Regions from separate parts of the Streptomyces sp. NPDC042638 genome, predicted to be linked through region 1. Evidence: riboswitches for the same ligand, from Rfam matches in the RefSeq annotation. Region 1 holds a riboswitch; each other region holds the start of a gene.
The links. Region 1 has a riboswitch for cyclic di-AMP ahead of AB0B40_RS01025 (transglycosylase family protein). Riboswitches for the same ligand answer to the same signal wherever they lie in the genome.

Region 1 (10,217 bases):
GACTCGTCCCGCTGCGGGCGCCGGGCGATCTGGTGGTTGAGCAGCCGGCCGCCGGGTCCCAGCAGGGCGTACAGCAGGCGCGCGTACTCCAGATAGCGTTCGGCGCCGACGTGTTCGGCCATGCCGATGGAGGAGATCGCGTCGAAGGGGCCGTCCGTGACGTCCCGGTAGTCCTGGACCCTGATCTCCACCCGGTCCGTCAGCCCCTCCTCGGCGACGCGCTTACGGGCGTACGCCGCCTGCTCCTGGGAGAGGGTGACCCCGACGACGCTCACGCCGTGCTCGCGGGCCGCGTGGATGGCCATGGAGCCCCAGCCGCAGCCGACGTCCAGCAGCCGCCGACCCTCTTTCAGGCCCAGCTTGGCGCAGACCAGTTCGAGCTTGTCGCGCTGGGCGGACTCCAGGGTTCCGGCGTCCTCCCAGTAGGCGCAGGAGTACACCATGGAGGGGCCGAGGACCAACTCGTAGAAGTCGTTGCCGACGTCGTAGTGGTGGCTGATGGCCCGTTTGTCGGTGCGCCTGGTGTGCAGGTGGCGCCGGGGTCTGCGGACCTCCTCCTGGGGCGGGGCGGGCGGCAGGGGCGGGCCGGCGAGCTTCAGCAGTTCACGGACGGCGGCGCGTACGTCCGGATCGCGTGCCGCCTGGAGCAGGCCGCGGGCGTCCTCCCCGCGCTCCCACACCAGCCCGGCCACCGCCTCGAGCGCGGTGTACAGGTCCCCCTCGATGTCCAGGTCGCCGGCGACCCAGGCACGGGCGAGACCCAGCTCGCCCGGTTTGAACAGCATGCGGCGCAGGGCGCGGCGATTGCGGATGACGAGCGCGGGTGCCTCAGGTGGTCCGTCCAGCGACCCGTCCCACGCCCGCACCCGCACGGGGAGCGGCGTTCCCAGCACCTGCTCGGCAAGACTCCTCAGCCGCGACGCGGCGTCGGCCATGGCGCACACCTCCAAGACGACGATCCCGGATGTCCGTTCACCACGTAAACACCGCGGGGCGCTCGGCGCAGTCCCGCAAAGGAGTTACAACTGAGCAAAACAGCTGTAGGGGGCATGTATTTGGGGCGGGGATCCGGGGTGGCCGTACAACGCCGAAGGACCTCCCGCACCACGGATGGCGGGAGGTCCTTCGGTCGGTTCGTGACCTGAGGTCAGGAGGCCTTGGCCTTCTCCTCGGTCTTCGCGGCGGCGACCGGCGCCGGCTTGGCGGCCTCGTAGAACTCCTCGCGGGGGTTCTCCATGGCGCCGAGGGAGACGACCTCGCGCTTGAGGAACATGCCGAGCGTCCAGTCGGCGAAGACGCGGATCTTGCGGTTGAAGGTCGGCATCGCCATGCCGTGGTAGCCACGGTGCATGTACCAGGCGAGGCGGCCCTTGAGCTTGATCTTCATCTTGCCCATGACGATCATCGCCACGCCCTTGTGCAGGCCGAGACCGGCGACCGCACCCTTGTTGGCGTGCTCGTACTCCTTCTGCGGGAAGCCCCGCAGGCCGGAGATCACGTTGTCGCCGAGGACCTTGGCCTGGCGCAGCGCGTGCTGGGCGTTCGGCGGGCACCAGGCGTTCTCGTTGCCCGCCTTGCGGCCGACGAGGTCCGGGACCTGCGCGTTGTCACCGGCGGCCCAGATGTAGTCCGTGCCCTTGACCTGGAGGGTCGGCTCGCAGTCGACGTGGCCGCGCGGGCCGAGCGGCAGACCGAAGCGGCTGAGGGCCGGGTTCGGCTTGACACCGGCGGTCCACACGATGGTGCTGGAGTCGACCTCGAGGCCGTTCTTCAGCACGACGTGGCCGTCGACGCAGGAGTCCATCGAGGTGGAGAGGTAGATCTCCACGCCCCGGCTCTCCAGGTGCTCCTTGCCGTACTGGCCGAGCTTGGGGCCGACCTCGGGCAGGATCTTGTCGGCGGCGTCGACGAGGATGAAGCGCATGTCCTCGCGGGACACGTTCTTGTAGTACTTGGCCGCGTCCCGGGCCATGTCCTCGACCTCGCCGATGGTCTCCGCGCCCGCGAAGCCGCCGCCGATGAAGACGAAGGTCAGGGCCTTGCGGCGGATCTCCTCGTCGGTCGTGGAGTCGGCCTTGTCCAGCTGCTCCAGGACGTGGTTGCGCAGGCCGATGGACTCCTCGATGCCCTTCATGCCGATGCCCTGCTCGGCGAGGCCGGGGATCGGGAAGGTGCGGGAGACCGCGCCCATCGCGATGACCAGGTAGTCGAAGGGCAGCTCGTACGCCTCGCCGACCAGCGGGGCGATCGTGGCGACCTTGCGGTCCTGGTCGATGGTGGTGACCCGACCGGTGAGGACCTCCGCCTTGGGCAGCACGCGTCGCAGCGGGACGACGACATGGCGAGGGGAGATGTTGCCGGCGGCGGCTTCGGGGAGGAAGGGCTGGTAGGTCATGTACGACCGGGGGTCGACGACCGTGACGGTCGCCTCGCCGTAGCGCATCTTCTTGAGAATGCGCCGAGCTGCGTACAGGCCTACGTACCCACCGCCTACTACGAGGATCCTGGGACGCTCCGTGGTGCTCATGCCATCGAGTATCCACCCGCCCCACGGGGGTCGCTCGTGCGCCCCTTCACAAGCATCCAGAGGGCCTGTGTTAAACTCCGCGACCCGCGTGACGCAGGTCATGCCGAGGAGAGGGAACCGGAGGGCGCTTCGCCCCGTTGTCAATGCCGTGTGAGCTGCTCCTCCAGGCCGGCGAGGCCCTTGCGAGGACCCCGCGGCACCCTCGGGACGACCCTCTCCCCAGCCCTCCCGCGACCCTCATCTGAACATGTTCAAACGGCCTTTGATCCCCCGAAAAGGCCAACGGACGCCCCTGCGGGGCCCGCCACCGGGGAAATCCTTGTGAAGAACTTCACGAACTTTTCCGCGCGGTCGCGCCCGGGGGCCCCGCACGGCGCCCCCGAGGCCGCTCAAACGTCATCGACCCTGCTCAGCCGCCGACCACGCGATGCCGTCGAGGATGTCGTGCTCGCTCACCACGACCTCCTCGGCACCGGTCCGCTCCATGATCGCGAGGAGGACGAGGGCGCCCGCGCCGATGACGTCGACCCGGCCGGGATGCATGGACGGGACGGCGGCGCGCTCGGCGTGCGTGGAGCGCAGCAGCCACTCGGTGATCTCGCGCACGCGGTCCCGGGAGATCCGGGAGTGGTGGATGCGCGCCGAGTCGTACTCGGGCAGCTCCTGGGCGATGGCGGACACCGTGGTGACGGACCCGGCCAGGCCCACCAGGGTGCGCGCCTCGCGCAGCGGCACCGTCTCCTCGGCGAGGTCCAGGGCGGCCTCGATGTCGGCCCTCATGGCGGCCACCTGCTCCTCGCCGGGAGGGTCGCTCACCTCGTCCCCGTGCACCAGGTGCCGCTCGGTCATCCGCACACACCCGACGTCCACCGACCGGGCGGCGCGTACGTGGTCGTCGCCGACGACGAACTCGGTCGAGCCGCCGCCGATGTCCACGACCAGGTAGGGCCGGGCGAGGTCGGTGCGGCCGGAGAGTTCCCTCGTGGCGCCGGTGAAGGAGAACTCGGCCTCCTGGTCACCGGTGATGACCTCGGGCTCCACCCCGAGGATGTCCAGCACGCCCCGCACGAAGTCGTCACGGTTCTCGGCGTCCCGGGAGGCGGAGGTGGCGACGAAGCGGAGGCGCTCGGCGCCGTGCTCCTTGATGACGGCCGCGTACTCACGGCAGGCGGCGAAGGTGCGCTCCAGCGCCTCGGGGGCGAGCCGTCCGGTGCGGTCGACCCCCTGGCCGAGCCGCACGATCGTCATCCGACGGTCCAGGTCGGTCAGTTGACCGGTCCCCGGGTCGGCGTCGGCGACCAGCAGCCGGATGGAGTTGGTACCGCAGTCGATGGCGGCGACGCGGGTCATGGACAGGTCCTTCGTGTCGGCCGACCGGGAGGGGCGGCGGGCGGGCGCGGACAGGAAGCCGGAAGGCGGGGGCGCCGGGGGCGCTCCCCCGGCGCCGGACCGGCCGGCGGTCACTGCTCGGCGGCTTCGGGCACGACGCACGCGCCCTTGCGCCACCACTCCGGCAGCATCGCGAGGGCCTCGTCGCCGAGCGGGTTCACGCCCGGTCCGGCGGCCAGGGAGTGGGCGACGAGCACGTGCAGGCACTTCACCCGGTCCGGCATGCCGCCCGCGCTCGGGAAGCCCGTCAGCTTCTCGATCTCGTCCCGGCGGCGGATGTAGTCCTCGTGCGCGGCGCGGTAGGCGGCGGCCAGCTCGGGGTCGCTCTGGAGCCGCTCGGTCATCTCCTTCATCACGCCGTTCGCCTCCAGCGTGCCGATGGCGGAGGACGCCTTCGGGCACGTCAGGTAGTACAGCGTCGGGAAGGGCGTGCCGTCGGGCAGGCGCGGTGCCGTCTCCACGACGTCCGGCTGACCGCACGGGCAGCGGTGCGCGATGGCCCTCAGGCCCCGCGGCGGGCGGCCCAGCTGCTGCTTGAAGGCCTCGACGTCCGCGTCGGTGGGCTCGGTGCGCGGAGTGGGCGGCGGAGGCGTTTGCATGACTGCTTTCAGACTGGCTTTCTGTCGGTCTACCGGCCCGGCGGGCCGGTCACTGGTCGGAGGCGTCGGACTTGTCGACGCCGTCCCAGACGTTCGCGTACCAGGGCCGGTGGGCGGCCCCGAGGTCGGCGCGGGACTGCTTGGCCGCGCCCGGGTCGATGACCACGTACCCGGTCTCGCCGGGCTTCACATAGTGCAGCCTGCGCCGGATCTGCTGTTCGGCGTAGGCGTCGTCCTGCCAGCGCGCCTTGAGGTCGCGCAGCTGCTCGACGCGTTCGCGCGCCTGCTCCTGCTGCCGTCGCTGTTCGGCGATCTCGGCGCGCTGGGAGACGTACTGACGCATCGGGTAGGCGAGCGCGACGATCAGCGTGCACAGCACCAGGGCGAGCAGCGCCGCCCGGCCGGTGAGCCGGGAGCGGCGGGCCTGCCGCTTGGTCTGGGAGCGGTAGACGCGGGCCGCCGTCTGCTCGCCGAGCAGCCTGAGCCTGGTCGCGGTGGAGAACCGGTCCCGGTCCTTCACGGCCATCTTCCCCGCCTCCCGTTCACACGCGCGTACGTCCCCGCACACGGTACGGGACCGGGTACGGGGACGTACGTACGACTGGCTAAGCCTTACGCCAGGTTGGGTCAGCCTCAGCCCTTGAAGCGCGGGAAGGCGGAGCGGCCGGCGTACACCGCGGCGTCGTCGAGGATCTCCTCGATGCGCAGCAGCTGGTTGTACTTGGCGACGCGGTCCGAGCGGGCCGGGGCACCGGTCTTGATCTGGCCGCAGTTCACCGCGACGGCGAGGTCGGCGATGGTGACGTCCTCGGTCTCGCCGGAGCGGTGGGACATCATGCACTTGAAGCCGTTGCGCTGGGCCAGCTCGACGGCGTCCAGGGTCTCGGTCAGCGAACCGATCTGGTTGACCTTGACGAGCAGGGCGTTCGCGGAGCCCTCCTCGATGCCGCGGGCCAGGCGCTCCGGGTTGGTGACGAAGAGGTCGTCGCCGACGATCTGGACCTTGTCGCCCAGCTTGTCGGTGATGACCTTCCAGCCGGCCCAGTCGTCCTCGAACAGCGGGTCCTCGATGGAGACGAGCGGGTAGGCCGCCACGAGCTCCTCGTAGTACTCCGTCATCTCGGCGGCCGAGCGGGACTTGCCCTCGAACTCGTACTTGCCGTCCTTGTAGAACTCGGACGCGGCGACGTCGAGCGCGAGCGCGATCTGCTCACCGGGGACGTAACCGGCCTGCTTGATGGCCTCGACGATGAGGTCGAGGGCGGCGCGGTTGGACTCCAGGTTCGGGGCGAAGCCGCCCTCGTCGCCCAGACCGGTGGACAGGCCCTTGGTCTTCAGCACCTTCTTGAGGGTGTGGTAGACCTCGGCACCCCAGCGCAGGGCCTCGGAGAAGGACTCCGCGCCGATCGGGGCGATCATGAACTCCTGGATGTCCACGTTGGAGTCGGCGTGCGAGCCGCCGTTCAGGATGTTCATCATCGGCACCGGCAGCAGGTGCGCGTTCGGGCCGCCCAGGTAGCGGAAGAGGGGCAGGTCGCTGGCCTCGGAGGCGGCGTGCGCGACGGCCAGGGAGACACCCAGGATGGCGTTGGCGCCGAGGGAGCCCTTGTTGTCGGTGGCGTCCAGGTCGAACATGGCCTGGTCGATCAGGCGCTGCTCGGTGGCGTCGTAGCCGACCAGCTCCGGGCCGATCTGCTCGATGACGGCGAGGACGGCCTTCTCGACGCCCTTGCCCTGGTAACGGTTGGGGTCACCGTCACGCAGCTCGATGGCCTCGAAGGCGCCGGTCGAGGCGCCGGACGGGACGGCGGCACGACCCGTGCTGCCGTCGTCGAGGCCGACCTCGACCTCGACCGTGGGATTGCCTCGGGAGTCCAGGATTTCCCGGGCTACGACGACGTCGATGGACGGCACGAGCATCTCCTTCTTGGATGTGACGCTTACGGTGCGGGGCTGGTGTGCCTTGCGATTAGAGCCTAACCGTCCCGGGGCCCTCGGCCACCGACCGACCGTCCCGTGGACAAGGCGACGGTACCTTTTGTTTCTGTACGAAACAAAGGAATCCGGTGAACTTCCGCGCGCGGTGGGCACAAAAAGCCCCGTCCCGGTGCGTACGGGGGAACACGCACCGGGACGGGGGCCCGTGGGGACGGGGGTGGCCCGCACGGGGGCCTTCGGTCAGGCCCGCACGGATGCGCGGGCCCGACGGGCCGGCTCGGGGCCGGATGTCACTTCAGGTGCAGCTGCTGGCCCGGGTAGATGAGGTCGGCGTCCTGGACGATGTCCTTGTTCAGCTCGAACAGCTTCTGCCAGCCGCCCTGGACGTGGTGCTTGCCGGCGATGCTGCCGAGGGTGTCACCGGTGACGACCTCGTACTCGCCGTCGCCCTTCTTGACCGTCTTGCCGGTCGGGGTGGTGACGGTCTTGCTCTTGGTCGTGGACGCGGCCGGACGCTCGGCGGAGCGGGAGGCGGCCTGCTGGCCGGTGGAACGGGTGGTGGTGGTGCCGCTGCCCGAGTCCGGGGTCGAGGGGGCGCTCGGGGCGGAGCCGCCGTTGGGGGTGCTCGACAGGCCCGTGCCGCAGACCGGCCAGGCGCCCTTGCCCTGCGCGGCGAGAACCTTCTCGGCCACGGCGATCTGCTGGGACTGGCTCGCCTTGTCGGCGGTGGCGGCGTACTGCGTGCCGCCGTACGCGGCCCAGGTGGAGGCGGAGAACTGCAGGCCACCGTAGTAGCCGTTGCCGGTGTTGATGGACCAGTTACCGCCGGACTCGCACTGGGCGACCGCGTCCCACTCGGAGGTGGTGGCGGCGGAGGCGTTGCCGGCCGCCATCAGCGGGGCGGCGACGGCGGCGCCGGTGACACCGGCCAGCGCGACGGCGCGGACGGCCTTGGACGGACGGCGGTGCTTGCCCTTGCCGGTAAACAGCATGGATCGATCCCCTCACCGACGCCTACGAGGTGAGCTGTCGGGTTCGGGCCGGTTGAGTTGCCCGGCCGCACCTCCCGCTTGCGCGGAGTGCGGCTTCACCCCCAGCCGGTTCCAGCTTCAACTGCTGGCCCCGGCGCCTACCTTGGGTCCCCCGCTCCTGCCTACGGCGCTTGACGCGACGACTGTTCCCGGGCAACCACTGGCAGGATTCGGCGTGGTGGCTGCCGGGGCTCGTGGTGACGAGCGGCCTCGACCGTAGACACGCGATCCGTGGAATTTCAAAGACGATCAGGGCTTCTGAGACTCATCCCACACTTTCGCCAAACCGGACATTAGGGCGCTAAGTGGGGCGTCAACTCCCTCTATTCGCCGCCCGTTTCGCCCCCGACTTCCAGGGTCTGACCGGCAGTGATGCGATTCGGGTCGGCCCCGATCGCCTTCTCGTTCCCGGCGTAGAGCGCACGCCACCCGCCGTCGACGTCAAGGGAGTCGGCGATGGACATCAGGGAGTCGCCCTCGCGGACGGTGTAGGTGCCCGGTTCACTCGAGGCGTGCCGACCGGAGCGGGGAGCGTCCTGACCGTTTGTCACCCCTTCGTCCGCACTTGCCCCGCGGTGACGTCCGCCACTGCTGAGGGCCCCGGTGTCGACCAGACTCCAAGAACCGGCGGCCTGCTGGGCGTTGGGTTCGGTCGCGGCGTCCGGGGTGGCCGCGGGGGTGTTATCCGTTCCCTGTGGGCTTCCGGGGCCCCGCGAGGGGGACTTGTCGGACTTGGGGGTGTTGGTCCCGTTGGATCCGGCGGGTCCGGTGGGCACACCGGCGTCCTTGCCCGGCTTCGGGGTAGGGCTGTCGGCCTTGTCGGACGAGGATCCCGACCCGGTCCCGGAGCCAGAACGGTCGTCAGAGCCGGTGCCGGCCCCGGTGGAGGGCGGCGAATCCGGCAGACCGGACGAGTCGGAGGCACCGGGGGTGCCGGAGGTGTCGGTTGTGCCGGAGGAGTCGGCCGGACCGGACGAGTCGCCCGAACCGCCGGTGCCACCGGAGCCGCCGACGCCCGTGTCGACGTCCGCGGAGCCGGAGTCGGAGGTCAGGCCGGACAGCAGCGCGCAGGTGGCCCAGGGGGTCGTACCCCGGTCGGCGAGGATCTTCTCGGCGACGGCGATCTGCTGGAGGCGGCTGGCCTGGTCGGCGCTGGCCGCGTACTGGGAGCCGCCGTACTTGTCCCAGTCGTCCTGCGCGATCTGCAGACCGCCGTAGTACCCGTTGCCGGTGTCCGCGCTCCAGGAGCCGCCGCTCTCGCACTCGGCCACCTTGTCCCACGTGGTGCCCTCCGCCGCGTTGGCGCTCGCCGCGCCGAGGAGTGGGATGGCGATGGCGGAGCCGGTCACTCCGGCCGCGACGAGGAGAGCCGGGGCCTGGCGGGGGCGACGGTGTCGACCGTTCCCGGAGAGCATGCAGATGCCTTTCGAGCGACAGCAGGACCGGCGCGGCGGATGGTGCCGCTCGCCGCGCTGATGGGTGAACGTATAGGCATACGATCACTTGTCACAAGTTCATGCCGCACAGATAACGTGAAGATCACAGAGTTGAATGTCCGTCATGTTCCCTTGCGGAGGCTGTGTTCACAGGGCGGGCGTGAACTCCACCGGCAGGGTGCGCAGGCCGCGCATGATGAGTCCGCCGCGCCAGCGCAGCTCGGCCGGGTCCGCGCCCAGCCGCAGGTCGGGCAGGCGGGTGAGCAGGGTGGCGAGCGCGGTCTGGCCCTCCAGGCGGGCGAGCGGCGCGCCCAGGCAGTAGTGGATGCCGTGGCCGTACCCGAGGTGCTGGTTGTCGCGGCGGCCGAGGTCCAGCACGTCCGGGTCGGCGAACCGCTCCGGATCCCGGTCGGCGGCGGCGAGTACGACGAGCACCGGATCTCCCGGCGCGATGTCCTGCCCGCCGACGGTCACCGGCTCGGTCGCGAAGCGCCAGGTGGCCAGCTCCACCGGACCGTCGTAACGCAGCAGTTCCTCCACGCCGGTGGCCAGCAGCTCCGTCTCCCCGCGCACCAGGGACTCCTCCAGCCGCCGACGCTGCTCGGGGTGGGTGAGCAGGGCGTAGGTGCCGTTGCCGATGAGGTTGACGGTCGTCTCGAAGCCGGCGAACAGGAGGATGAAGGCCATGGCGGCGGCCTCGTTCTCGGTGAGGTGCTCGCCGTGGTCGGAGGCGCGGATGAGGCCGGAGATCAGGTCCTCGCCGGGCGCGGGCGTGGCGGGCAGCGCCTCGCGCTTCTTGTGGATCAGCTCGGCGAGATAGCCGCGCATCTTCTTCACCGACCGGGCGACCCCGCCGCGGGGCCCGCCGCCGTGCCGGATCATCATGCCCGCCCAGTCCCGGAAGTCGTCCTGGTCCTCGCGCGGGACGCCGAGCAGGTCGCAGATGGCGTAGATGGGGAGCGGGAAGGCGAACTCGTGGATGAGGTCGGCGGAGCCGGTCTTGGCGAACCGGTCGATGAGCTGGTCGGCCAGCTCCTGCACCCGGGGCGCGAACTCGGCGACCCGGCGCGGGGTGAACGCCTTGCTGACCAGGCGGCGCAGCCGGGTGTGGTCCGGCGGGTCGATGTTCAGCAGATGGGTCATCAGCTCGGCCTTGCGCTCGCCGGGGATGCCGGTCTTGCCCCTGGCGTGCTCGGGCTCGTCGTGATGGGCCGGGTTCTTGCTCAGCCGCTGGTCGGCCAGGGCCTGCCGGGCATCGGCGTACCGGGTGACCAGCCACGCCTCGACACCGCTCGGC
Region 2 (10,217 bases), on a different contig from region 1:
CTGCGCCGATGTCCAGCGGGATGTAGGTGAGGTCGAGGGAGAGCGGGAGGCCGTTCAGGCGGCGCAGGCGTTCGATGTAGAGGACGTCGGCGCCGGGTGGGACATGGAGGCGTTCGGCCACGGGGACGGGTGCGGGAGCGGGGCCCATGGTGCGGACCTCGTTGGTGACGCGGCCGTGTTCGCGGAGGGTTTCCGCGAGGCCCATCAGGCGGTCGAGCCCGTGGGGGTATTTCCGGGCGACGACGACGGTGCCGACTCCGGGCAGCCGGTCCACCAGGCCCTCGGCCCGGAGCAGGTCCAGGGCCTGACGGACGGTGTTGCGGGAGGCGCGGTAGTCGTTGGCGAGGGTGGTCTCGTGAGGGAGGGTGCCGTTCTCGAAGGCGCCGGTGAGGATCTGGCGGCGCAACAGGTCGGCGAGCTGCCGGGCCTGGTCCGCCCGCAGCCGACGCCGGGCGCGGTGAGCGGCGACGGTGGTCGCGGCGCCCTGCCCGGCATGGTCTCGGGGGCGGTCGTTGGCTGGCATGGCTGGAACCATACCCATGAGGTAGGGAATGTCGTGTTGCCGGAGTGTTGCGCCAGCTCACGGACGCCTGGTCAGGCCGCTGACCTGGGCGTTTTTATCCTGTGAGGCAAGATCTGCCACCCGGCGCACGGTCAGGACAGTGCCGTAAGGCCTGGCGCGAAGGTGATCAGCAGCGGTAGCAGTGGCACCAGCGCGGCCAGCGTCGTCGTCAGCGCCCGGTGCCGGCGCAGCAGCCGTGGCGGCGGTTCCAGCAGGCGGTCCACGCGTTCGCCGAGGAGACGGCGGCTGGAGTCGCAGGAGAGGACACCTCGGTGCTGGTTCAGCTCGATCAGGGCGAGGGCGGTGGTGAGGTGTCCGCAGCGCCGGGACGCCGTGTCGTCGGCTGCCAGCTCCACCAGTCGGTGCGTCTGGTCGCAGAAGTGGGCGAAGAGCGGCACGCGCGGGAAACCCGTGGCGAGTGCGGTGGACAGATGCAGCAGCCAGTCGTGGTGGGCACGGGCGTGTCCGCGCTCGTGGGTGAGGACCGCGTCCAGTTGCAGGTCGGTGAGGCGCTGCAGCGCCCCTGTGGTGACGACCAGTTGTGGCGGGTGTCCCGGCATCCACCAGGCGTCCGGGTACTCGTCCTCCAGCACCAGCATCGGCCCGCGCGCCGCCGGCAGCCCGGCCGGCAGCTCCGGGGCGCGCTCGCGCAGCTGTGCCCGGGCCTGGCCCCGGCTGCGGCGGGCCTCGACGAGTTCCCGGGCCAGCATCGCCGTCGTCCAGGCGGCCCCACAGGCCAGCAGCACGGTGAGTACGGATGCCCACACCGGTGCGGTGGACAGGTCGTAGGCGGCGGTGACGGAGGGCGGCGCGGGTGCGAACACGCGGTCGCGGACGGTGTGGAAGACGGCTGCGGCGCCCAGGACCAGCGCGGTCAGGCAGCACAGCAGGACGGTGGCGACCAGGCACTGCCATGCCCACAGCGCGACCACGGGTTCCCGTTCGGGCCAGGCCGCCCGGGTCAGCGCGCGCGGCGCCGGCACGGCGGCCGTCAGTGCGACGACGCTCAGCAGGAGCAGGCAGACGGTCATGCCGGGGCTCCGGTTCCTGGTCGGCGAGGTGTGCGGGTCAGTGGTGCCGGGCACGCGGCCCACGGTCGTGTGCCGCGCTGGATGCGTGTCCTTGCCAGTATGGCGAAAACGGCCGTGTGAGTCAGGTGTCGGCGGCCATCCACCTCGGCCGGGCACGCGCGCGTGCCCGCCCACGCCGTGGCGTCGGCGAGGGAGCCCAGTGGCGCAGGCCGGGGCGGGAGCCGTGCCGGTGGCCGGCGGACTGGATCACCCGCCACGGCCAGGCCGCCCCGCCGCCCACGCCGCCCCACGCCACCCGCACCGCCCCACGCCGCCCGCGCGCGCAGTGCACGCCCAGGCCCCGTCCCGGCCGCCCCCGGACGTCCGGGGAGGCGGCGACGCCCGCGAAGGCGCGCAGTACCGATGCGCGAAAGGTCGCGGCCTATGCGCGACAGGTCGCGGCGGCGGTGTCGTGGCTCAGCCCGTCACGACCCGTCCGTTGACGTCGCCCAGCCCCACCCGGCTGCCGTCCGCGCCCGGTGCCCACGCCGAGAGTGTCACCACGTCCCCGTCCTCCAGGAACGTGCGTTTGCCGTCGGGCAGTTCGATGGGGTCGCGGCCGTTCCAGGTCAGCTCCAGCAGCGAACCGCGCTGCTGTTCGGCCGGCCCGCTCACCGTGCCCGAGCCGTACAGGTCGCCCGTGCGCAGCGAGGCGCCGTTCACCGTCATGTGGGCGAGTTGCTGGGCGGCGGTCCAGTACATGGTGGAGAACGGCGGCTCGGACACCACATGGCCGTTGATCGCGATGGAGATGCGCAGGTCGTACCCGCCGGGTTCCACGTCGGGGGCGGAGTCGTCCAGGTAGGGCAGCAGCGGGTGCGTGCGCTCGGGAGCCGCCACGCGCGCGTGCTCCAGTGCTTCCAGCGGGGTGATCCACGCCGACACCGACGTCGCGAAGGACTTGCCGAGGAACGGGCCGAGGGGGACGTACTCCCAGGCCTGGATGTCCCGCGCGGACCAGTCGTTCAGAAGGCACAGCCCGAAGACGTGCTCCCGGAAGTCACCCAGCGCGACCGGACTGCCCAGATCGGACGGCACGCCCACGACGAAGCCGACCTCCGCCTCGATGTCCAGCCGGATCGACGGGCCGAAGACCGGCGCGGGGTCGGCCGGCCCCTTGCGCTGTCCGGACGGCCGTACGACGTCCGTGCCCGAGACGACGACGGTGCCGGAGCGGCCGTGGTAACCGATCGGAAGGTGCTTCCAGTTGGGTGTGAGGGAGTCCTCGGCGTCCGGCCGGAAGATCTGGCCTACGTTCCGGGCGTGGTTCTCCGAGGCGTAGAAATCGACGTAGTCCGCCACCTCGAAGGGCAGGTGCAGGGTCACCTCGGACAGGGGGTGGAGCAGCGGCTCGACCGTCTCGCGGTGCGCCGGGTCCGTGACCCAGGACGTGAGAGCGCGCCGTACGTCCGACCAGGAGGCGCGGCCGGCGGCCAGCAGTGGGTTGAGGGTGGGCTGGGCGAGGAGCGCCTGGTGGGGCGAGCCGAGTGCCGCGGCCGTGGCGCCCGCGTCGAGGACGTGGTTCCCGAGCCGGACGCCGATCCTCCGCTCCGTGCTGCCGGAAGGCGAGAACACGCCGTAGGGGAGGTTGTGCGGACCGAAGGGGTCACCCTCGGGGACGTCGAAGGGGGGCATGGGGTACTGCCTCACTCTCATCCGGGCCATGCATGGCGATGCGTTCCATGTGGTCGCGCCACACGTTACGGCCGTCCTGCGTGTCTTGGGCAGTGCCTCACGATGCGCTCGAAAGGTTGCTCGCACAGTGTCTAAAGAGTTCGTAATGTCCGGATAAGCCTTGTCGGAGGTGGCAATTCCGGCTTAGCGTCCTTTGGGGGACACGGGCGGAGTGGATCCGTTCCGTTGGGGGGAGACGTGGGGGGACCCGTGGCCGGAAACGCCGTCGGCATGCCCGTGCACGCCGACCGTGGGGTGCCGGGACTGATCGTCAAATTCGGTGACTACCCGCTGCACCACGGCGGTGTCGGCGCGATCCGCAGCCTGGGCCGCCTGGGCGTGCCCATGTACGCGATCACCGAGGACGCGTACACACCGGCCGCCTCCTCGCGCTATCTGAAGAAGGCGTTCGTGTGGCCGACGACCGGCGCGGAGGACCCGGGCCGCCTCGTCGAGGGGCTGCTGCGCATCGGCCGCCGGATCGGCCGCCCGGCCGTGCTGATCCCGACCGACGAGGAGGCCGCCGTCCTGATCGCCGAGCATCAGGACGAGCTGGCCGGAACTTTCCTCTTCCCGCGCGTGGACCCCGCGCTGCCCCGCCGTCTGGCCAGCAAGCAGGGCCTGCACGAACTCTGCGTGGAGCACGGCATCGCAAGCCCGGCTGCCGCCTTCCCGCGGTCGTACGACGAGATCGTCGACTTCGCCGGCACGGCCCGTTTCCCGGTGGTGGCCAAGAACCGTGAGGCGTTCGTCCGGCGCCGGCGGCCCGCCGTGAACGGCACCACAAGGATCGGCACGCGCGCGGGACTGCTCGACCTGGCCCGCGACTGGGGCGAGGATCCCGGCGTGATCCTCCAGGAGTACCTGCCGCGCGAGGAGGCCGAGGACTGGATCGTGCACGCCTGCTTCGACCAGGGCTCCAGCCCCCTCGCGATGTTCACCGGCGTCAAGGTCCGCTCCTGGCCACCGCACGCCGGCATGACGGCGAACGCGTACGTCGTCGACAACCCGGAACTCGCCGACCTCGCCGCACGTTTCATCAAGCGGATCGGCTTCAGCGGCATCATCGACCTCGACCTGCGCTTCGACCGGCGCGACGGACGGTACAAGCTCCTCGACTTCAACCCGCGCGTGGGCGCCCAGTTCCGGCTCTTCGAGAACGAGTCGGGCGTGGACGTCGTCCGCGCGATGCACCTTCACCTGACCGGCCGACCTGTACCGGAGGGGGAACAGCGCGCCGGCCACCGCTACATCGTGGAGAACATCGACCTCCCCGCCCTCCTCGCCTACCGCCGCAGCGGCTACACGACGCCGCACGCGCCGGTCAGGGCGAGCGGGACGGAGCTGGCCTGGTACGCGGGGGACGACCCGCTGCCGTTCCTCACGATGCTCGCCCGCTTCGTGCGCCCGGGCGCGAAGCACCTCTATCAGCTGTGGCGGACCAGCCGCCGCGGCCGCAGCACATCCACGAAGTAGGCAAGGCCACGACAGCGTGGCGCATCGCGTCCTGGGGAGGGACTTCGTGATCCGACCGGTTGCAGTCATCGGGGCGGGGCCGTTCGGCCTGTCCACCGCCGCTCATCTGCGGGCGCGCGGCATCCCCGTCCGCGTCTTCGGCGATCCCATGGTGAGCTGGCGCGACCACATGCCCACGGGCATGCTCCTCAAGTCCACCCCCGCCGCCTCCGACTTCGACTGCCCCCAGCCCGGCCACTCCCTCGCCGACTACTGCGACGTGGCCGGGATCCGCCGTCTCGTGACCGACGAGGACATCATCCCGGTGGAGACCTTCATCGCCTACGGGGAGTGGTTCCAGCAGCAGCTGGTCCCCGAACTGGAACGGGTGCGGGTCGTCTCCGTCGACCGCGGCACGAGCGGTGACTTCGCACTCAAACTGGACTCCGGTGAACTGTTCACCGCGCGCGCGGTCGTCGTCGCCACCGGCCTGTCGGGCTTCGCCCACCTGCCGGCCGAGCTGGCGCCGGCGGCGGCCGACGGGCCGGCCCCGGCCGCGCCCGTCTCGCACAGCTCCCAGCACCACGATCTCGGCCGGTTCGCGGGAAAGGAGCTGATCGTCATCGGCGCCGGCCAGTCCGCGCTGGAGACCGCCGCGCTCGCGGCGGAGGCGGGCGCACGCGTGCGCGTGGTCGCGCGCGGGCGCGGCCGGGTCGCGTTCGGCGCCCCGCCCTGGGAGCAGCCGAGGTTCCGCCCCGAGTCCCCGTTCGGCCGTGCCTGGTCGCTGTGGGCGTTCACCTACTACCCGCACCCGTACCGCTTCCTGCCCGAGAGCACCCGCCACTACCTGGTCCGCCGGGTCCTCGGCCCGCTGGGCGCCTGGTGGCTGCGCGAGCGCTTCGAGAAGGGCGTGCAGGTGCGGGACGTCGAGCGGGTGGTGGGTGCCGAGGCCCGGGACGGCAGCACCGTGCTCACCGTGCGCACGCATGCCGGCGACACCGAGCGGCTCACCGCCGATCACGTCATCGCCGCCACCGGTTACCGCGTCGACATGGCGGCGATGGACTTCCTCGGCCACGAGCTGCGCACCGGGCTCCAGGTGAGCCGCGGCGCACCCCGCCTCGGCCCCGGCTATGTCTCCTCCGAACCCGGCCTCTACTTCACCGGCCTGCCCGCGGCGGCCTCGTACGGGCCGGTGATGCGCTTCGTCTGCGGTACGGAGTTCGCCTCCCCGCGCCTGGCGAACCACCTGGCCGCGGCACACGGCTGAGCGCGCCCTCCGCGCCGGGGCACCGTCAGCGCCGCCGACTCGGCGGTCGTCCCGTATCGGGGCCCCGCGCGCGGGACTTGAGGCCGGACAGCACGTAAGTGCGGGGAACGGGCGATGAGTCGGCGGGGCGTGATGTCCGTATTCTCTGATCATGGACCCCACCCCCTTGGCATATGCACTGATCGCCACCGACCTGGACGGGACGCTGCTGCGCGGCGACGACACCGTCTCCGACCGGTCGCTCGCCGCGCTCGCGCGGGTGGCGCGGGCCGGTGCCCGGCATCTGGTGGTGACGGGCCGCCCGGCCCCGCGGGTACGGTCCCTGCTCACGGGCCTGGGCTGCACGGGGCTGGCGGTGTGCGCGCAGGGAGCACAGGTCTACGACGCCGGGGCGGGCCGCCTGCTGTGGTCGGTGCGGCTGGACCGGGAGCTGGCCGAGACGGCGCTGGGCAAGATCGAGGCGGAGGTGGGGCAGGTCTACGCCGCGGTGGACCAGGACGGTGTGGACGGGCTCACCCTCATCGAGCCCGGCTACCGGATGCCCCACCCGACGCTGCCCGCGGTGCGGGTGGGGCGGCGCGACGACCTGTGGTGCGAGCCCATCAGCAAGGTGCTGCTGCGGCATGCGGACCTGTCCGACGACGACTTGGCGGCCGTGGCGCGCTCGGCGGTGGGCTCGCTGGCCACGGTCACCATGTCGGGGCCGGGCACCGTGGAGCTCCAGCCGAGCGGGGTGACGAAGGCGACCGGGCTGGCGCTGGCCGCCGAGTGGATCGGGGTCGGCGCCGATCGGGCGCTCGCCTTCGGCGACATGCCCAACGACATCCCGATGTTCGACTGGGCCGGACGCGGTGTCGCCATGGCCAACGCGCATCCCGAACTCAAGGCGGTGGCCGATGAGATCACCTTGTCGAACGAGGACGACGGCATCGCCGTCGTCCTCGAAGGACTGTTCCCGACCGACTGACCGCCCCATCGGCAGACGCCGGCCGCCAGGCTCAGGCCGTGTGCCGGCCGCCGTGTGCCCCGCGCCGTGCTCCGGCCGGGTACGGGCCGCCGTGCTCCGGCCGCCGTGCGCCGTCCCGGCGGCCGACAGTACGCACCGTCCGTGCCTGTCGGTGTCGGTGCCGGTGTCGGTGTCGGTGTCGGTGTCGGTACGGAACGCGTCTGCCGGTACCCGCCGGACGCGTCTGTCAGTACGCGCTGAACACGTTGTCGATCGACCCGTACCGCGCTGCCGCGTAGTTGCAGGCGGCGGTGATGTTCGCGACGGGGTCGTAGATGTTGAAGGACGTTCCGGCGACGTGGTACGCGTTGAACGTAGGGTCGATGACCTGGAGGAGCCCCTTGGACGGGATGCCCTTGGCGGCGTTGGAGTCCCAGAGGTTGATGGCGGACGGGTTGCCCGAGGACTCCCGTATGACGTTGCGGTAGATGCCGTTGTAGGTGCCCGGGATGCCCTTCTCGCGCATGATCGCGAGGGACTCGCGGATCCAGCCGTCGAGGTTGTTCGGGTACCCGGCGGGGGTGGTGGCGGCCGTCGTGGCCGTGGTGGGCGCCGCGGCGGCGCTGGTCGCGCCGATGAGCGGCAGGGCGAGGACGGCGGCACAGGTGCCGGCGGCGGCGAGGGCGCGGATGAGGCGGCTGTTCCGGGTACGGAGGTGCTGAGCGGCAGCGGACATGCGGGAGTTCCTCTCCGGCGCCTGCGAGGTGAGCTGTCGGGTTCGGGCGGGGAGGTGCCCGGCCGTGCCCTGGAAGAGGCACGGCTTCACCCCGAGCCGTCCCGGTGCGGCATATGCCGTCCGGCCCGGCGACTTACCTGGGTCCCCCGCTCCTGCCCTACGAATGAGTTCGTGGATGGGTATGCGGGCGGTGGCAGGATTCGGCGTCCGCCCGACGGCCCGGAACGTATGCGAGAGCACATGCCGGGAACAAGTACTGAATTCATACAACGTGCGATTTGACCTTGATCGACGCCGTATGGGGTGCTTGATCCTTTGCGTTCGCCAACGCTCAACTCGCCGACAGGGCAAGGGGTCGCAGGGGGTCTGCCGGGTGGGCCGGGTCCACGGGGTGCGTGACCCAATTCACGAAATAGCAAAATACTTCAAATCAGACATGGGGGATTAGGGGGATTCAGGCCGGAAGTCTGACTGGTGGTGGAACCAGAGGTGCGGTGCTCGTCGTTGCCGTAGTGCCGGAGGGGGAGAAGTGCGGGGAAAGCGGGCGCCGGGAGGTCACGACACAGTGCCCGGATTACTGTTAAGTCAGGAAATGTCCCTTCTTACCGTGTGATCAAAACCATGCCGGTCGTGATCCGATAGCGCCCCAGCTGGACCGGTGGGCGCTATCGGTGATCGAAACAGGACCGGATACGCTGACTTGAGTGATGGCAGCGACCTATCGACAAACCGTGTAATCGCCAGCAGACACCAGCAGACAGGAGACCCCTCGTGACCGTCGTCGGGCCGTTCGGGCTGAGCGTGCGGGACCAGGCTCTGGAAGCCGATGTCCAGGCCGGATTGGCGGCTGTCGAGGAAGGCTTGCTCGATGCCACCAAGAGCGAGGTCCCGTTCATCACGGAAGCCGCGCAGCACCTCGTACGGGCCGGCGGGAAACGGTTCCGGCCCCTGCTGGTGATGCTCGCGGCCCGGTTCGGAGACCCGTACGCACCGGGCATCGTGCCGTCGGCCGTGGTCGTGGAGCTCACCCATCTGGCCACGCTGTACCACGACGACGTCATGGACGAGGCGGCCGTCCGCCGAGGCGTGGACAGCGCCAACACCCGCTGGGGGAACTCCGTCGCGGTCCTCACCGGCGACTTCCTCTTCGCCCGCGCCTCCCAGATCCTCGCCGACCTCGGCCCGGAGGCGGTGCGGGTGCAGGCCCTGGCGTTCGAGCGGCTGGTCACGGGCCAGATCCTGGAGACCGCGGGTCCCGCGGACGGCCGCGACCCGGTCGAGCACTACCTGGACGTGCTCGCCGGCAAGACGGGCTCCCTGGTGGCGGTGTCGTGCCGGTTCGGCGCGATGATGTCCGGCGCCGACGAGACGGTCGTCGACGTGCTCACCCAGTACGGCGAACGGCTCGGGGTCGCCTTCCAGCTCGCCGACGACGTCCTGGACATCGCCTCCGACTCGCACGAGTCCGGCAAGACCCCGGGCACCGACCTGCGCGAGGGCATTCCGACGCTGCCGGTGCTGCGGCTGCGCGAGCGGGCCTCCAAGCTGGGGCTGGCCGAGGACATCGCCCTGTGCGAACTGCTCGCCTCCGACCTCAGCGACGACGCCCGGCACGCCGAGGCGCTGGCCGCCCTGCGCGCGCACCCCGCGCTGGAGCAGGCCCGCCGGGACACGGTCCGGTACGCCGAGGAGGCGCGTGCCGCGCTGGCACCGCTGCGCGAGTGCGACGCCAAGGCCGCGCTGCTGGAGCTGTGTGACGCGGTGGTGCACCGCGCCGGCTGACCCGGCCGGGGACCCACACCGGGCCTCCACCACACCCTGCGCGGGCCGGGGACTCACGCCGGGCCTCCACCACACCCTGCGCGGGCCGGGGACTCACGCCGGGCCTCCACCACACCCTGCGCGGGCCGGGGACTCACGCCGGGCCGTCACCGCACCCTGCGCAAGCCGGGACCGCGCCCCCGCCGTCGCCGCACCCTCCGCGGGCCCGGACCGCACCCCCTGCCGTCACCGCACCCCGCGCGGGCCCGGGCCGCGCCCCCACCGCGCACCCGTGGGGCGGCATCGTTCCCGCGCGACCCCTAGGGGTCGGGGGAGGTGCCGCCGTCCTGTGTCATACCGCAGTCGTACACGAGTTGCCTCCGTGGGCTGACGCTTCTTCACGGCGGATTTGGTCATATGGAAGCCACGGACATCACCACTCCTCACCGATTCGGGTGAGAATGGCGGCTCAGGTGGACCAGCGTGAGGACAGCCGCCGCCGACGACGGAGGTAAGGCACACATGGCACCGTACGAATCCGACGACGCAGTGGGCGCCGCACGGGACGAGGACCCGCGCTCCGGCCGGCGCAAGGCCGCCCGGTACGCCGTCCCGGTCGCGGTGGTGGGAGTGGCGGCGGCAACGATCGGGCTCGTCCCGGCGCTCGCCAGCTCCGGCGACCCGGACCTGCCCAAGATCACCGCACAGCAGCTCATCGAGAAGATGGCCAAGTCGGACGTGCA
Region 3 (10,217 bases), on a different contig from region 1:
GTTTCCCGGGCTGGAACTCATGACGCAGCACGGCTGACCTCCACCTGTCCCACGCCGACGCCGAGCGTCAGCTCCAGCGTGCCGGACTTCCCGTCTCCCCCGGCCGGTGCCAGTGTCATGTCCTTGTGCCGGCCGGGCCGCACGTCCACGTCCTTTCCGCTGTCCTGGGGCAACTTGATGTCGCCCACCCCCACGTCGATGTCCATCCGCACGGTCACGTCCGCCGGCACGATCACCTTCAGCTGCCCCGCACCCACCCGCACGTCCGTGGCGACCGTCTGACCCCTGGCCGGGCGCACCCGGGTCAGATCCAGAGTGCCCCGCCCCGTGCCGAGGTCGTATGCGGAGCGCACCTGTGCCGCCGCTGCCGGCTTCCACGACGTGTCCCGCCAGTCGGTGGTGATGTCCCGGGGGAGGGCCGCCGCCCCGGCCAGCAGGGCCGCCGTGACCACCGCGAGGAACAGCGTCCCGGCGCCGGTCCGGCCGAGGAACGCGCTGAGGGCGATCCCCAGCCCGAACACCGCCAGCGCGCACGCCAGGCCCGTCTGCAGGCTGGTGCCCAGCGGGTGCGTGTGCCAGCTGAGCCCGGAGCCCAGTCCGCCTGCCAGCAGCGCGAGCAGGAACACCCAGCCGCCGATCCAGCGCGGGCCCCGCGGTCTGGGCGGCGGGGCCTGCGGCGGCCGTATCGGCCCCTGGTGCGGCCAGGGGTTGGGGACGCCGACGTCCACGACCGAGGCGAGGTCTCGCTCACTGGCTTCGCCGGGTCCCCACAGATAGCCGGTGCCGCCGACATGGGTGCCGTCCTTGACGATCGGGTCCCGCCACCAGGAGGGGTAGGTGGTGACGACCGGCGGCGCCTGGGCCTCCGGTGGCGCGTCGGCGGCGGCCTGCGCGGCCAGCGGGTCGGGGTCGGGAGCGCCACGGCGCCGCGACCAGTACCCCGCGCCCGCGAGCAGCAACGAGAGCACCGCGGCGAAGGCCAGCACTCCGCCGTTCCTCAGCATCGTCAGGAAGACCCCGCAGCCGACCAGTGTGAACAGCACAGCGGCCAGTGCCTGCCCGTCGACCCGGGCCGTGAACAGCTTGCGGACCTCGTTCTCCTCCTCGTCCTCGTACGGCACCAGGAGCCAGGCGAAGCCGTAGAAGATGAGGCCCAGGCCGCCGGTCGCGGCCAGCACGGTCAGGGTGATCCGGAAGATCACCGGGTCCATGTCGGTCTGCCGCCCGAGTCCCGCGCACACGCCCGCGATCATCTTGTGCCGGCGGTCGCGCCGGAACCGGTCGGGCAGCTCGGGGGCCCCCTGCCGCTCCGGCTCGTCCGCGGGGGAGCGGACGCCGGAGTGGGAACGGGAGTGGGAGCGGGAATGGGAGCGGGGGCCGGCCTGGGTCTGGGTGTCCCCGGTGCCGGTGCCGGTGCCGGAGCTGTCGTGGGTGCCGGTGCCGGTGCCGGTGCCGGTGCCGATGACGGTGTGGGCGGTGGTCTCGGCGTGGGGGTGGGCGGTGGTGCCGGTGTCGGCCGCTCCTGTCTCTTCCGTCGCGGCGGGCGCGGCATCCGTCGGTCCGGTGCCCGGGGCCGGGCGCGGGCCGGTGCCGGGTCCCGGACCCGTCGCGGCGTGCTCGTGATCCGTCATGCGTCCATGGTGACGGCCCGGTCCACGCCGCGGCAGTCGGGACGACCCTGGACCAACCCTGAAATCGGCCCTGAGACGGGGCCGGGACGCGTTCGAGCGGCACGGACCGCCGCCGACGGTCCCCCGCGCCGCCCGCCCCGACCGGCCCTGGCGGAAGATCAGGGGCCTCTCGGGGACCGACCCTGATGCTCCGCCCCGCCGGCCGTGTGACCATCGTTGGCATGCCGGAAGCCGCAAGCCTGCCCCTCGACGACCCGCGGCCTCCGCGCAAGCTCTACCGCAGCAGCGACGGACGCTGGCTCGGCGGAGTGGCGCGGGGCCTCGCCGGGCATCTCGGGCTGCCCGTCGTCTGGGTGCGGCTCGTCTTCGTCGGCCTGTTCATGGCCGACGGGCTCGGAGCGCTGCTGTACGCAGCGTTCTGGTTCTTCGTCCCGCTCGGCGTCGGCGGCGTCGGCGACCAGAAGCCGTCGCTGGTGGGCACGGAGGCCTCGCCGGACGGCCGCCGCAGACTGGTGGCCCGCAAGCCGGACCGGGGGCAGATCGTCGCGCTGCTCCTCATGGTCGTCGTGTCCATGGTCTTCGTGGGCAGCGTCAACCTGGGCAGCGCCGCCAAGGCGTATCTGGTGCCCGCCGTGCTCGTCGCGGCCGGTGTCGCCCTCGTCTGGCGTCAGGCGGACAACGCCCGGCGGGCCCGCTGGGTCGAGGCCGGCCGCCGGCGCCGCACCCTCAACCTGCTGCGCACGGCCGGCGGCGTGCTGCTCGTCACGGCCGGTGTTTCGGCCGTCTTCGTCCTCCAGGGCTCGGCCGCCCACCTGGGCGCGATCCTGCAGGCCGCGCTCGTCGTCCTCGTCGGCATCACCCTGCTCGCGGGCCCCTACCTGGTCCGCATGACCCAGGACCTGTCGGAGGAACGCCTGATGCGCATCCGCGCCCAGGAGCGCGCCGAGGTCGCCGCCCATGTCCACGATTCCGTGCTGCACACCCTCACCCTGATCCAGCGCAACGCCGACAACGCGGGCGAGGTGCGCCGCCTCGCCCGTGCCCAGGAGCGGGACCTGCGCACCTGGTTGTACAAGCCGGAGGGCACCGGCAAGGACGAGGCCGACGAGCCGGACACGGTCGCCGAGGCGGTGCGGCGCAACGCCGCCGAGGTGGAGGACAAGCACGGCGTCCCCATCGAGGTCGTGATCGTCGGCGACTGCCCGCTGGACGACAGGACCGGTGCGCAGATGCAGGCCGCGCGCGAGGCGATGGTGAACGCGGCCAAGTACGGTGGCGACGGCGGCGCCGTGCAGGTCTACGCCGAAGTCGAGGGAAAGACGGTCTTCGTGTCCGTCCGGGACCGCGGTCCCGGCTTCGACCTCGACGCGATACCCGCCGACCGCATGGGCGTCAGAGAATCGATCATCGGCCGCATGGAGCGCAACGGCGGTACGGCCCGGCTGCGGGCCGTACCGGGCGGCGGCACCGAGGTCGAGCTGGAGATGGAGAGGGCGGAGAAGACGTCATGAGCGACGCGACCGAGACGAACGGCACGGCGGGAGCGGCGGAGGCGGCCGGGCCCGGCCGGTCCGACGGCGGTGCGGGCGGCCGGCATGTGCGGGTGGTCCTCGTGGACGACCACCGGATGTTCCGCACCGGCGTCCAGGCCGAGATCGGCCAGACCGCCGAGACCGGCGTCGAGGTGGTCGGCGAGGCCGCGGACGTCGACCAGGCGGTCGCGGTCATCACCGCCACCCGGCCCGAGGTGGTCCTCCTCGACGTCCACCTGCCGGGCGGCGGCGGCGTCGAAGTGCTGCGCCGGTGCGCGGCGTTGACGGGGGACGCCGAGCGGCCCGTGCGCTTCCTCGCCCTGTCCGTGTCGGACGCTGCGGAGGACGTGATCGGGGTGATCCGCGGCGGCGCCCGCGGCTATGTCACCAAGACCATCACCGGCACCGACCTGGTCGACTCGGTCTTCCGGGTCCAGGAGGGCGACGCCGTCTTCTCGCCGCGGCTGGCCGGGTTCGTGCTGGACGCCTTCGCCTCCACCGACGCCCCGCCCGTGGACGAGGACCTGGACCGCCTCACCCAGCGGGAACGCGAGGTGCTGCGTCTGATCGCCCGCGGTTACGCCTACAAGGAGATCGCCAAGCAGCTGTTCATCTCGGTGAAGACGGTCGAGTCCCATGTCTCGGCCGTCCTGCGCAAGCTCCAGCTCTCCAACCGGCACGAGCTGACCCGCTGGGCGACCGCGCGCCGGCTGGTCTGACGGCGCGGGGCCCGCCCGGTCAGCCGACGCCTGCCCCTCGCCCTGGCCCCCACGCCACCGCCCCGGTCCTCAGGCCATGGCCCCGGCCCCGCCCCGCCGCCCCGGCCCTCAGGCCACCCGCGTCGCCCCGGCGAACGGCATCTGGTCGACCGGGGCCAGGCGGACCGGCGCCGACGGGTTCGGGGCGTGGATCATCTGGCCGCCGCCCACGTAGATACCGACGTGGCTGATCCCGGAGTAGAAGAACACCAGGTCGCCGGGCCGTAGTTCGGAGCGGGAGACCCGGCGGCCGGCGTTGATCTGGGCGTACGTGGTCCGGGGCAGGGAGATGCCGGCGGCACGGTAGGCGGCCTGGGCCAGGCCCGAGCAGTCGAAGGCGTTCGGACCGGTGGCGCCCCACACGTAGGGGCTGCCGAGCTTGCTGTAGGCGTAGGCGACGGCTGCCGCGGCCCGCCCGGTGGATGCCTGGGCGGACCCGGCCAGCTGCAGCGGTTGCCGTGGATCCGCCGCCGACCGGGAGGCGCGTGCGCCCGTGCCGCCGGTGCCGGTGCCGGTGCCGGTGCTGGTGCCAGTGGCATCGGTGCGCTCCCGCGGAGTCAGTCGCGCCAGCAGCCGCCGGGCCTCGCCCAGCTTGCCGGTGACGGTCTCCTTCTGCCGGTCCAGTTCGGCCTGCCGGGAGCGCAGTGACGTCAGCTCGATGCGCGCGGCACCGCGCAACCGCTCGATCTCCCGCAGTTGCCGGCGCACCCGCGACACCGCGGCGGCCTGCCGGTCACCGGCCCGCTCCGCGAGCGCGGCGCCGTCCAGGTACCGGTCGGGGTCGCTGGAGAGGGCCAGTTGCCAGGCCGGGGCGATGCCGCCGCCGCGGTACTGTGCCGCCGCGATCGAACCCAGCGCGTCCCGGGCCGAATTGAGCGTCTCCTGCCTGCGGGCGACCTCGTCCTGGAGTGCGCTCAGCCGCCGCCGGGCCGTGTCCGACTCCTCCTTCGCCCCGTTGTACTTCTCGGTGGCGGCCTCGGCCTCCCGGTACAACGTGTCCACCCGGGCCTTCACCTGCGCCGGCGTCAGCTGCGGCTCGGCGTGTGCCGTCCCGTCGAAGCAGGCCGCGGTGACCGCGCCCGCCAGGGCGAGAGTGGCGGCCGTCCTGGCCGTATGGCCGCTGAGCGGGCGTTGTGGGGGCTTGCGGTGGGCTGCCACCTGGACTGTCACGACCTTCCGTACGACGCGTGCGGCCGAGCGGTACGCCCTGCGGCGGCCCGCGCAGGGGGAGCGGGCCGCCGCCGGGCCTTTCTCGGCGGTGGTGGCCGGTAGCCGCGCCTGGTCCGGGCGGCGGTGGGGAGCCGGTCACCTGGGGGAGGACGGTAGGCCGGGCGGTGACGAGTTGGTAACGCGGTGTGCGGAACTGGCGCTGACGGATCGTGACTGACCGTATGTGTCCGTGCCGTCCGGCTGGTGTCGTCGCCTTTACGGAACGTGGTGACCGAAGAGCGAAAATCGGGAGGGGCGGGAGCCGTGAGGTGCTATGGGGCGCATATATCCAACATCCGCCCGGGATCAGCCGGCAGGCGGTGCCGGACAGTCACCGGCAGGCGGTGCCGGACAGTCACCGGCTCGCGGCGCCGCACAGTCACGAACCTCACGTGCCGCGCAGTCGCAAACCCCACGTCCCGCACAGCCACGAGCCCCGGCGTACCACCGTCGCAGGCCCCGCCGAGCAGCCCGCGGAGGGCTTTCGGCGGGGCCGGTGGCGGAAGGCGCGAAGCCCCCTGGCTAGGCTCCGGCTCCATGGACGTACTCATCCATCTCTTCGTCGGCCTGCACATCGTCGGTATCGCCGCGCTGCTCGGTGGTTTCCTCACCCAGATGAAGGCGATGGGCCAGGGCACGGCCCGGTTCGTGCCCGGGATGCTGCACGGCGCGCTGACCATGCTGGTCACCGGTGTGGTCCTGGTCGGGCTGAACCAGGCGGACGACCACCACGTCAACAGCATCAAGATCGGCGTGAAGCTGGCCCTGCTGATCGTGATCCTCGGCCTGGTCTACGTGAAGCGCGACGAGGAGCGGATCGACAAGGGCCTCTTCGGGCTGGTCGGCCTGCTCACCACGGCCAACATCTTCATCGCCGTCCTCTGGACCTGATCCCCGGCGCGCCCCCGCGTCAGCCCGGCCGCACCACGCTGTGGACGGCCGCCTCCCCCATCACGGAGACCGGCTCCTCCCGGACGTACGCGCCCGGCCTGGGGGCGTGGATCATCATGCCGTCGCCCGTGCAGAGCCCGACATGCCCGGCGTCGTCGTGGAAGAAGACGAGGTCGCCCGGGCGGGCGTCGGCAGGGGGCACCGGGGTGCCGGCGCCGGCCTGCCGGCGTGCGGTGCGCGGGAGGGTGACGCCGGCGGACTTCCAGGCGGCCTGGGTGAGGCCCGAGCAGTCGTAGGAGCCGGGCCCTGCGGCGCCCCACACGCAGGGCTTGCCGAGCTGGGCGCGGGCGAAGGCGACGGCCTTCCCGGCCTTGGTCGCGTCCGTGCCGGACGGCTCGCCGGCGGTCCGCTGCGACAGCAGCACGCGCGCGCGGGCGAGCTTTTTCCGGACGGTGGCCTTGGCCGCCTTCGGGCCGCTCACGGCTTCCGGCCGGCTCTCCGGGGGTGCCATGGTGGCGGCGTCGAGGCGTGCCCCGGCGGCCGTGCCCGGGACGGGTCCGCCGCCGCGCTGGGCGGGGACCGCGCCGCGCCGGTCCGGGGGCGCGGTGCGCTGGGTCGGCAGGGCGCGGTGCTGGGCGCGTCGGGCGACCTCGTCGCGGAGCCGCTGCAGGCTGTCCGCGCGCCGCCGCGGGGCCTCCGCGCGCTCACCCCGCTCGACCCCTTCGGCGCGGGCAGCACGGTCGGTGCGGTCGGTGCGGGCAGCGCGGTCGGTCCGTTCGACCTGGTCTCTGCCCGTGCCGGGGGGTATGTCAGCCGCCGAGTCCGCCCGGCGGTAGAGCTCGTCGATCTTCCGCTCCACCTCCTCCGGGCTCGGCCTGCCGTGACCGGTCTCGGGCGTGGCCCCGGCCGTCTGGGAGAGGACGGCCACGGAGGTGAGGGCGGCGGTGGCGAGGGCGGGGGTGCGGATGCCCGCCGTCTGGGTCCCGCCGGGGCGCGGCTTGCGGTGCGACGCCAAGGGAGGCGACTCCTTCCGTGCTCCGCCTACCGGGTTAGCTGTCGGGTTCGGGCGGGTGCTTGGAAGGGTTGCCCTACGGCGTCGTCCCGGGCGGGAGTCGGCCGATTCACCCCAGGATTCGGTGGGTCCCCGGCTCCGGGCACCGTGCGGGGCGCGCCGGACTCGGCGGAGGCCGCATGGCCCGGCGACGTTCGCCGGAGAGGGGTCGTGCGGCCTGACGGCAACCTAGCCAACTCGTGTGTCTTCTGTGAAGGTTGGTGCGAGGTATGTCCGATACATTTCCGTGACCTGAGGACAGGTTCATGCGCGTGTGACCAGGCGCTTCCGTTGGGTGAGCGGCCGGTGCAGGCCGTGGGCGCGGAGATCGGCTGTCCGGGAAGTGGGCCATGTTCGGGGGACGGCGACCGGTTGTCGGTGGGGCGCCCTAGACTCGGAGAGCGATGAGCAGCCTCTTTGACGACAGCTTCCTGGCGGACCTCCAGGCCCCACGCGGGCGCGAGGAGGAGCCCCCGCCACCGCCCGAGGACGACCACGCTCCGGAGTCGCTTCCGGACGATCTGTTCGGCGGGAAGTTCGACGTGCCACCGGACCGGGACGCCCACTACCGCGACGGGGCCCCGCGCCCCGCGCTCGACTCGGCGGCCCTCCTGGAGGGGCTGAACGAGAACCAGCGCGCCGCCGTCGTGCACGCCGGCTCCCCGCTGCTCATCGTCGCCGGCGCCGGCTCCGGCAAGACCCGCGTGCTCACCCACCGCATCGCCCACCTGCTCGCCGAGCGGGACGTGCACCCGGGCCAGGTCCTCGCGATCACCTTCACCAACAAGGCCGCGGGCGAGATGAAGGAGCGCGTCGAGCGGCTCGTCGGCCCGCGCGCGAACGCGATGTGGGTGATGACCTTCCACAGCGCGTGCGTGCGCATCCTCCGTCGCGAGAGCAGGAAACTCGGCTTCACGTCGTCGTTCTCGATCTACGACGCCGCCGACAGCAAGCGCCTGATGGCCCTGGTCTGCCGCGACCTGGACCTCGACCCCAAGCGCTTCCCGCCGAAGTCCTTCAGCGCCAAGGTCAGCAACCTGAAGAACGAGCTGATCGACGAGGAGGACTTCGCCGCCCAGGCCACGGACGGCTTCGAGAAGACCCTCGCCCAGGCCTACGCGCTCTACCAGTCGCGGCTGCGCGAGGCGAACGCGCTGGACTTCGACGACCTGATCATGACGACGGTCAACCTGCTGCGCGCCTTCCCGGACGTCGCCGAGCACTACCGCCGCCGCTTCCGGCACGTCCTGGTCGACGAGTACCAGGACACCAACCACGCCCAGTACGCCCTCGTCCGCGAACTGGTCGGCACCGGCGACCACGACGAGGACGTGCCGCCCGGCGAGAGTGACGTCCCGCCCGCCGAACTGTGCGTCGTGGGTGACGCCGACCAGTCGATCTACGCCTTCCGGGGCGCGACGATCCGCAACATCCTCCAGTTCGAGGAGGACTACCCGGACGCGACCACGATCCTGCTGGAGCAGAACTACCGCTCCACGCAGACCATCCTGACCGCCGCCAACGCGGTCATCGAACGCAACGAGTCCCGCCGTCCGAAGAACCTGTGGACCAACGCCGGCCAGGGTGCGCGGATCACGGGCTACGTCGCCGACACCGAGCACGACGAGGCCCAGTTCGTCGCCGACGAGATAGACCGCCTCACGGACGCGGGCGAGGCGAAGGCCGGCGACGTCGCCGTCTTCTACCGCACCAACGCCCAGTCCCGGGTCTTCGAAGAGATCTTCATCCGCGTCGGCCTGCCCTACAAGGTCGTCGGCGGCGTCCGCTTCTACGAGCGCAAGGAGGTCCGTGACGTCCTCGCCTACCTGCGCGTCCTCGCCAATCCCGAGGACTCGGTGCCGATGCGCCGCATCCTCAACGTGCCCAAGCGGGGCATCGGCGACCGCGCGGAGGCGATGATCGACGCCCTCGCCCAGCGCGAGAAGATCAGCTTCCCGCAGGCCCTGAAGCGGGTGGACGAGGCGTACGGCATGGCCGCGCGCTCCACCAACGCGGTCAAGCGGTTCAACACGCTGATGGAGGAGCTGCGCACGATCGTGGAGTCCGGCGCCGGCCCGGCGACTGTGCTGGAGGCCATACTCGAGCGCACCGGATACCTGGCCGAGTTGCAGAACTCCACCGACCCCCAGGACGAGACCCGTATCGAGAACCTCCAGGAACTCGCGGCCGTGGCCCTGGAGTTCGAGCAGGAGCGGGAAGAGGGGGAGCAGGCCACGCTGGCCGACTTCCTGGAGCAGGTCGCGCTGGTCGCCGACTCCGACCAGATCCCGGACGAGGAGGACGGCGACGGCGTCATCACCCTGATGACCCTGCACACCGCCAAGGGCCTGGAGTTCCCGGTCGTGTTCCTGACCGGCATGGAGGACGGTGTCTTCCCGCACATGCGCGCCATCGGCCAGACCAAGGAGCTGGAGGAGGAGCGGCGCCTGGCGTACGTCGGCATCACGCGCGCGCGGGAGCGGCTGTACCTCACGCGGTCGGCGATGCGCAGCGCCTGGGGCCAGCCGTCGTACAACCCGCCCTCCCGCTTCCTGGAGGAGATCCCGCCCACTCACGTGGAGTGGAAGCGGACGGGGGCCGCGGCGCTCGTGTCCTCCGGGCCGGCGTCCGGGATCGCGGCCTCGCTGTCCTCGACCCGTTCGCGTTCCTCGGCATCGGGCGCGTCCGGGTTCGCCACGCGGCGCACGGCGGAGAAGCCGGTGGTCGCGGTGGCCGTCGGGGACCGGGTCACCCACGACCAGTTCGGGCTCGGCACGGTCGTCGCGGTGAAGGGCACGGGTGCGAACGCGGAGGCGACGATCGACTTCGGTGACACCAAGCCGAAGCGGCTGCTGCTGCGGTACGCGCCGGTGGAGAAGCTGTAGTCCACCGGCGGACGGCCCCGCTGAAGAGCGGGGCCCCGGCAGACTAGGTGGGATCCAGTCCGTGACTCCGCAGCCACGGCAGCGGGTCTATCGCCGACCCGCCCGCCGGCCGGACCTCGAAGTGCAGGTGCGGGCCGGTGGAGTTGCCGGAGTTGCCTGAGTAGGCGATCGGGTCGCCGGCCTTGACGGTCGCGCCGGAGGCGACGCGGTAGCTGGACAGGTGGCAGTACCAGGTCTGCGTGCCGTCCTTCGAGGTCAGG

Region 2: another riboswitch for cyclic di-AMP. It lies ahead of AB0B40_RS05250 (transglycosylase SLT domain-containing protein); the one in region 1 lies ahead of AB0B40_RS01025 (transglycosylase family protein).
Region 3: another riboswitch for cyclic di-AMP. It lies ahead of AB0B40_RS28640 (NlpC/P60 family protein); the one in region 1 lies ahead of AB0B40_RS01025 (transglycosylase family protein).

Annotation. Positions count from the first base shown of each region.
Region 1 is NZ_JBEZBT010000001.1:229,400-239,616, reverse strand. It holds gene AB0B40_RS01055 (cyclopropane-fatty-acyl-phospholipid synthase family protein) at 1-935, opposite strand, end outside; gene AB0B40_RS01050 (NAD(P)/FAD-dependent oxidoreductase) at 1,148-2,527, opposite strand; gene AB0B40_RS01045 (Ppx/GppA phosphatase family protein) at 2,924-3,877, opposite strand; gene AB0B40_RS01040 (DUF501 domain-containing protein) at 3,988-4,515, opposite strand; gene AB0B40_RS01035 (septum formation initiator family protein) at 4,565-5,041, opposite strand; gene eno (phosphopyruvate hydratase) at 5,149-6,435, opposite strand; gene AB0B40_RS01025 (transglycosylase family protein) at 6,744-7,445, opposite strand; cyclic di-AMP (ydaO/yuaA leader) riboswitch at 7,450-7,624, opposite strand; gene AB0B40_RS01020 (transglycosylase family protein) at 7,808-8,899, opposite strand; gene AB0B40_RS01015 (cytochrome P450) at 9,068-10,217, opposite strand, start outside.
Region 2 is NZ_JBEZBT010000004.1:135,913-146,129, reverse strand. It holds gene AB0B40_RS05280 (GntR family transcriptional regulator) at 1-523, opposite strand, end outside; gene AB0B40_RS05275 (M56 family metallopeptidase) at 655-1,593, opposite strand; gene fahA (fumarylacetoacetase) at 2,050-3,267, opposite strand; gene AB0B40_RS05265 (ATP-grasp domain-containing protein) at 3,538-4,782, shown strand; gene AB0B40_RS05260 (FAD-dependent oxidoreductase) at 4,829-6,031, shown strand; gene AB0B40_RS05255 (HAD family hydrolase) at 6,183-6,998, shown strand; gene AB0B40_RS05250 (transglycosylase SLT domain-containing protein) at 7,225-7,713, opposite strand; cyclic di-AMP (ydaO/yuaA leader) riboswitch at 7,719-7,929, opposite strand; gene AB0B40_RS05245 (polyprenyl synthetase family protein) at 8,485-9,495, shown strand; gene AB0B40_RS05240 (DUF2092 domain-containing protein) at 9,997-10,217, shown strand, end outside.
Region 3 is NZ_JBEZBT010000045.1:231-10,447, forward strand. It holds gene AB0B40_RS28610 (hypothetical protein) at 1-31, opposite strand, end outside; gene AB0B40_RS28615 (PspC domain-containing protein) at 18-1,631, opposite strand; gene AB0B40_RS28620 (PspC domain-containing protein) at 1,853-3,142, shown strand; gene AB0B40_RS28625 (response regulator transcription factor) at 3,139-3,882, shown strand; gene AB0B40_RS28630 (NlpC/P60 family protein) at 3,991-5,079, opposite strand; gene AB0B40_RS28635 (hypothetical protein) at 5,668-6,021, shown strand; gene AB0B40_RS28640 (NlpC/P60 family protein) at 6,041-7,036, opposite strand; cyclic di-AMP (ydaO/yuaA leader) riboswitch at 7,045-7,214, opposite strand; gene pcrA (DNA helicase PcrA) at 7,477-9,957, shown strand; gene AB0B40_RS28650 (M23 family metallopeptidase) at 10,001-10,217, opposite strand, start outside.